2 linked regions of the Dinoroseobacter shibae DFL 12 = DSM 16493 genome follow. The main gene of each other region encodes a partner of the protein of the gene in region 2 in a complex. Links are inferred from orthologs where the notes say so. Each region holds a gene or a part of one and is shown on either strand. Other genes may lie near its edges. The genes, in order: tldD and DSHI_RS00305.

What was found.
Region 1: the proteins of DSHI_RS00305 (region 2) and tldD are in contact, whole or in part, in a solved structure (PDB 5NJ9), measured with the Escherichia coli proteins. The link is inferred for Dinoroseobacter shibae DFL 12 = DSM 16493 from one-to-one orthologs.

What each region holds. Positions count from the first base shown.
Region 1 is NC_009952.1:1,165,369-1,168,663, reverse strand. Bases 1-2,979 are described here. They hold tldD (metalloprotease TldD), read left to right. Parts: upstream 1-768; coding sequence 769-2,190; downstream 2,191-2,979. Other genes in these bases: dprA (DNA-processing protein DprA), read left to right, coding at 2,462-2,979; coxB (cytochrome c oxidase subunit II), read right to left, coding at 1-550. Outside these bases: more of dprA, read left to right, coding at 2,980-3,295. UniProt on the Escherichia coli protein: Metalloprotease involved in CcdA degradation. Suppresses the inhibitory activity of the carbon storage regulator (CsrA).
Region 2 is NC_009952.1:63,415-66,683, forward strand. Bases 314-3,266 are described here. They hold DSHI_RS00305 (TldD/PmbA family protein), read right to left. Parts: upstream 2,487-3,266; coding sequence 1,140-2,486; downstream 314-1,139. Other genes in these bases: DSHI_RS00300 (inositol monophosphatase family protein), read right to left, coding at 359-1,153; DSHI_RS00310 (hypothetical protein), read right to left, coding at 2,564-3,266. In the rest of the region: DSHI_RS00295 (FAD-dependent monooxygenase), read left to right, coding at 1-236; more of DSHI_RS00310, read right to left, coding at 3,267-3,269.

The sequences.
Region 1 (3,295 bases), 1.1 Mb from region 2 along the record:
TCGCGGTATCGGTGGCCAGCAGGAAATGCTCGTCCTCGTAGCCGTGCTCGGCCAGTTCGTCGCGCGCCAGCATGAAGGATTCGAAGCCGAAATCATGCTCGGGATACTCGTAGCCCCAGAACCACTGGTAGCCCGTCGCCTTGATGGTCACTTCCGCCTCGGGGATTTCCTGCTGCTTGAAGAGCACGGGCAGGGAGAAGGCGCCGATGAACACCAAGATCAGGATCGGCACCACGGTCCAGGTGATCTCGATCGGGGTGTTATGGCTGAACCGGGCCGGCTCCGGATTGGACTTCGCGTTGTGGCGGACGATCGTCCAGGCGATCAGGGCCGTCACGAACAGCACGATCGCGGTGATGATGACCAGCAGCAGCCCGTCGAGCCATTGCAGTTCCCGCGCCAGTTCGGTCGCCGCGGGCTGGAACCCGATGCCGCCCGGAATGGGTTGGCCGATGATCTCCATGCCTTCGCGATTGTCTGCAAATGCCGGCGCGCCAAGAGCGGCCATCCCAGCCGCCAGACCTCCGGTGATCCGGGTCATGTTTGCCATGAGTCGTTCCCTGTTATGTCGCGGCCAGAGCCGCGCGATGCCCTGTTCAGATACGGATCGCCCGCACCCGATGCTTCGATGCGCAAAGCGCCCGGCAGACCCGTCTGGTACGGTATGCCGTTGTGTCCGGACACTTGTGAACCATATATCCGGTAGGCACACAAGCGCTCCACCTGCGCCTTCGTGTCGCGATTTGACATGGATCAAGGAAAACCCCGATGACTGACGCTGCGTTCCGCCCTTTCGAGACTTCGCTGGATCCCGACGTGGCGCTTCGCGTGCTGCGCGAGGCGGTTGCCGGGGCCGATGACGGGGAGCTTTTCCTCGAACGGCGGCGGTCGGAGTCGCTCCTGCTGGATGACGGGCGGATCAAGACGGCGAATTACGACGCATCCGAGGGGTTCGGGCTGCGTGCGGTGCGTGGCGAAACGGCGGGCTATGCCCATTCCACCGAACTGTCCGAGGCGGCCTTGCGGCGTGCGGCGACGACCGCGCGGCTGGCGGTGGGCGACGGCGGCGGGGTGCTGGCCGAGGCGCCGGGGGCCACGAACCGGCGTCTTTATTCGGATGAAAACCCTATGGATGCCGCCGCCTTCGGCGTGAAGATCGAAACCCTGCGCGAGATCGATGCCTATGTCCGGGCGCTCGACCCGCGCGTGGTGCAGGTCTCGGCCTCCCTGGCCGCGTCGATCCAGGAGGTCGAGATCCTGCGCCCCGAGGGCCACCGGGTGCGCGACGTGCGCCCGATGACCCGGCTCAACGTGTCGATCATCGTCGAACAGGACGGCCGTCGCGAGAGTGGCTCGGCTGGGGGTGGCGGGCGCTATGGGCTGGCGAGCCTGATGGGCGCGGAGCATTGGCAGGGCGTGGCGCGGGAGGCGTTGCGGGTCGCGGTCGTTAACCTCGATGCGGAGCCTGCGCCCGCGGGGGTGATGGATGTGGTGCTTGGCCCCGGCTGGCCCGGTATCCTGTTGCACGAGGCGGTGGGGCATGGGCTCGAGGGCGATTTCAACCGCAAGAAATCCTCGGCCTTCGCCGGGCTGATGGGCCAGCGGGTGGCCGCCCCCGGGGTGACCGTGCTCGACGACGGTACGATCCCGGACCGGCGCGGATCGCTCACGGTCGACGACGAGGGCACGCCCTCGCACAAGACGACGCTGATCGAGGACGGCATCCTCGTGGGGTTCATGCAGGATCGCCAGAACGCGCGCCTGATGGGGGTGGAGGCCACGGGCAACGGTCGGCGGGAAAGCTACGCGCATATCCCCATGCCGCGGATGACCAACACCTATATGCTGGGCGGGGATGCCGCGCCGAGGGAGATCGTGGCGGACCTGAAGGACGGGATCTACGCGGTCGGGTTCGGCGGCGGACAGGTGGATATCACCAACGGCAAGTTCGTCTTCTCCTGCACCGAGGCCTACCGGGTGAAGAACGGCAAGGTGGGCGCTCCGGTAAAGGGGGCGACGCTGATCGGCGACGGGCCCACTGCGATGCAGCAGATCCGCGCCATCGGCAACGACATGGCGCTCGATCCCGGGATGGGCAATTGCGGCAAGGCGGGCCAGTGGGTGCCGGTGGGCGTGGGCCAGCCGACCCTGATGATCGGGGGGCTGACCGTGGGCGGATCGGCGGCGTGACGGGGCGCCAGACCGAAACACGAACACCGCGCGGCGAAAAAACGACTTTCGTCCGCGATTTTTTTAAAGTTTTTACCTCGCATTAAGAATTTGAGGCCAAAGGTAGTTCCAGATCAGGCGGATGCCGGGTGTTTGTTGTCTCTGTCGACCCACCCACCCTCGCACCACCTCAGACCGGAGGCGCAAACGACCCCTCTCGGTATCCGTCTGATCCAGTCTTCCCGAAAAAACAGGCGTCGGGCGGGACAGTTGCCAGAAGGACTCTTGACCCATGGCCAAGGATATCGCGCCGCTCTTTCCCGATGATGACACCCCGCAGGCGCCCCGCTCCGTGGACGAGGCGCTGGATTGGCTGCAACTGATCCGCAGCCCCCGGGTCGGTCCCGTCACGTTTCACAAGCTTCTTGCCGAATACGGCACTGCGCGCGCAGCGCTCGATGCGCTGCCCGAGGTCGGTTCGGCGGCTGGGCTGAAGGATTTGCGCCCGATCGCGCGCGACCGGGTCGAAAAGGAATACACCACCGGGCGCAAGATGGGCGCGCGGCTCGCGGCCCTGGGCGGGACGCTCTACTCGGACCGGCTGTCCAGCATCGACGACGCACCACCGCTTCTGTGGTGCCTTGGCGATGTCGAATTGCTCAAACGCTCCGCCGTGGCCCTCGTGGGGGCGCGCAATGCCTCGGCCATCGGCCAACGTCTGGCCCGCGCCTTTGCCAAGGGGCTGGGCAGCGAGGATCAGGTGATCGTATCGGGGCTGGCACGCGGGATCGATGCCGCCGCCCATGACGCCGCGATCGACACGGGCACCATCGCCGTGGTCGCGGGCGGGCTCGACGTGATCTATCCCAAGGAAAATACCGAGCTGTTCAAGCGCATCGCCAAGCAGGGACTGATCGTGTCGGAACAACCGCTCGGCATGCAGCCCCAGGCGCGGCATTTCCCGCGCCGCAACCGGCTGATTTCCGGCCTGGCGCGCGCGGTGGTAGTGGTCGAGGCGACCGTGAAATCGGGCAGCCTGCTGACCGCGCGGGATGCCGCCGACCAGGGGCGGGAGGTGATGGCCGCCCCCGGGCACCCGTTCGACGGGCGCGCGTCGGGATGCAAC
Region 2 (3,269 bases):
CGCGGGATGTGCTGGACCGCTATGCGCGCTGGCGGCGGTTCGATACGGCGACGCTGGCGGTGGCGACCGATGCGGTGAACCGGCTCTTTTCCAACGACAACCCGCTACTGCGGCTGGGACGGGACCTGGGCATGGGGCTGGTCAATGCCCTGCCCGGCGCGCGCCGGACCTTCATCCGCGAGGCGGCTGGTCTGACCGGGGATGTGCCACGGCTGCTGCAGGGGCGGCCGGTCTGAGCCTGCGCGGGCAACGCGCTTCGAAACGCGTTGGACCCGGGTCCGACGCTTTGTCTTCAGGTGATCCTTTGGCGCAGCGGGGAGTGCGAAGGGCCAACAAGCGCCTTCGAAGGCGCTTGGCGCTAGCTGGACCGCTCGGACATGGAGGTGAGCTTTGCGCTGAGCTCGGCGTGAAGCCGGGGATTGGCCGCCACCACGCCCTTGGTCTGTGCCGACGGGTTGTTGAACCGCAACCCTGCGCCGTGGCGGTCAGTCGTTTGCCCCCCGGCTTCCTCCACGATCAGGCAGCCCGCGGCGATGTCCCATTCCCAGCTGTTGCGCAGGGTCAGCATGGCATCGAACCGCCCTTCGCCGGTCAGCGCCAGCCGGTAGGCCAGCGAGCTGCGGAAATGCCGGTCCAGGGCGGGTGGCGTGCCGCCCCAGTGGTGGCCCTCCAGGTTCGGCCGCGCGGCCAGCACGGTGGCGCCTGCGACCTCCGATCGGGTCGAGATGCGCAAAACGGTGCCGTTCAGGGCCGCGCCCGCGCCGCGTGCGGCGGTGTAGAGCTTGTCGCGCAGGGGCAGGTAGACGACCCCGGCCACGGGTATGCCGTTCTCGACCACGGCGAGGGCGTGGGCAAAGGTGCGTTGCCCGGCCATGAAGGACCGTGTCCCGTCGATGGGATCGACGACGAACACCCGCTCGCGGTCCAGCCGGTCCGGCGTGTCCTCGGTTTCCTCCGACAGCCAGCCGTAATCCGGGCGCGCGGCCAGAAGCTCCGTGCGGAGCATCCGGTCCACTTCGAGATCGGCCTCGGTCACGGGGCCTGCACCGCCGGCCTTGTCCCAGGCTTCGGGGTCCTGACGCCAGTGCTTCTCGGCGATCCGGCCGGCCGCCTGCGCCGCGTCGATCAGGAGCGCGAGGTCAGGCGCCGGCAATCGTCAGTCCTTCGACCAGCAGGCTGGGGATCACGCGGCTCAGATGGGGCCGGGCGTCGTTGCCGGGCACCAGGGTCTTGAGCATGTCGCGCAGGTTACCCGCGATGGTGCATTCGTTCACCGGGTAGGCGATCTCGCCCTTCTCGACCCAGAAGCCGCTGGCCCCGCGGGAGTAATCCCCGGTCGTGGGATTGATCGAGGCGCCGATCATCGAGGTCACCCAGAGCCCGGTGCCCATGTCCCGTGCGAGTGCTTCGGCGGGCTTGTCGCCCTGGGTCAGGGCCACGTTGGTCACCGAGGGCGATGGCGGGCTGGAGGTGCCGCGGGCGGCATTGGCCGTGCTCGGCAGGCCCAGCTTGCGGCCCGTGGCCAGATCGAGCGTCCAGCCCTGCAGCACCCCGTTGTCGACAATGAGTCGACGCGCGGTCGGCAGGCCCTCGGCATCGAAGGGACGTGATCCCGTGGCCCGCGGGCGGTGGGGATCCTCGACGAGGCTCAGGCCCGCGGGCAGCACCTGCGTGCCGAGCGCGTCGCGCAACCAGCTGGAGCCGCGGGCGATGGCGCTGCCGCTGATCGCGGCCAGCAGGTGTCCGATCAGGGCGCTGGAAATCCGTTCGTCGTAGAGCACCGGGAAGGCGCCGGTGGGCGGTTTGCGCGCCCCGGCCCGGGCGAGGGTGCGTTCGGCGGCGCGTTTGCCGACTTCTTCGGGGCTGGGCAGGTCGGCCTGGAAGATCCGGCTCTCGCCTGCGTAGTCACGCTCCATCCCGGTGCCCGTGCCGGTGATGGCCACGGCAGAGAGCCCACGGTCGGTACGTGCGTAGCCGCCCGAAAACCCGTCGCTGGTGGCCAGGTGCACGGCGCGGCGGCCATAGCCCGCGCTGGCGGACTGGACCTGGCTGATGCCCGGCAGGGCGAGGGCCGCGGCCTCCGCACGTCGCGCGTCGTCCTCGAGCGCGGCGGGGTCCGGCTCCGGGCTGGGGTCTTGCAACTCCAGCGCGTCGATGTCCCAGGAGGTGGCGAGCGCGTCCGGGTCCGCGAGCCCGATATAGGGGTCGTCCGGTGCCTCGGCGGCCATGGCCACGGCGCGTTCGGCCATCTCGCGGATCGTGTCGCCCGAGGTATCGGAGGCCGAGACCAGCGCCTGTTTCTGGCCCAGCAGGACCCGCAAGCCGAGATCGATCCCTTCGGAGCGCTCGGCCTGTTCGAGGGCACCGGCGCGCACGTCGATGGACACCGAGGTGCCCTTCACCGCCATGGCATCGGCGGCCTCGGCCCCCGCGGCCTTGGCAGCACTCAGGAGGGCATCGGTCAGGGCAGACAGGTCTTGCGGCATGGCACAGGTTCTCCGGGAAACACTCGCTCTGACCTAGGTCGCGCCGCCCCCGGGTGCAAGCGGTTGTCCGGCTTCGCTCAGCGCAGGCGCATCCCGTTGGCCACCAGCCCGCCATCGGGTTTCAGCTCGATCTCTGCCGAGAGCGTGTCGGGATCGTTGCTGGGCGTGGTCAGCATGGCGATCACCATGCGCGCGCCCATGACGTCCGACGGCCGCAGGAGGCCAAGCTCGGCCAGGTTGTCCAGAAGGCCGTTCAGACCGCGCGATGTCATGCCGATGCGGCCGCTCAGCGCGGGCAGGCCGGGCATGGTGCCGCCGCGAGACAAGTCCACATCGAAGCCGCCTTCCGCGGTGATCCGGGCGCCTGCGGCATCCAGGACGAGCCGGTTGATCGAGAGGCTGTCGAGGTCGAGCATGGTCCGGGCGCCTGCGCGCGGGTCCAGCAGGTCGTCGGAGGCGCGCCCTTCGCCGGTCAGGTCCACCTCCAGCGTGGCGGGACTGCGCGGCAGGAGGCCGACGGGATCGAACATCGCCCAGACCTCTTCGTCCACGGTCAGCTCCTGTAGCTTCAGGCCCAGCCCGATCGGGCGCACGTCCTCGGTGGGGGTGGCGGGCAGGGTGATCTGCAACGCCATGTTCGCGGCGGCGGCATCGAGGGGCGAGGCCAGCGAGGGCACCAGCGCCTGGATGTCGAGCCCCTGGGCCCGGGACGCCACCGAGACCTGTCCATCGGCGAAGGAGACCGCGCTGCCGCCGCCGGTCGTGGACAGGGCGGCCCCGCCG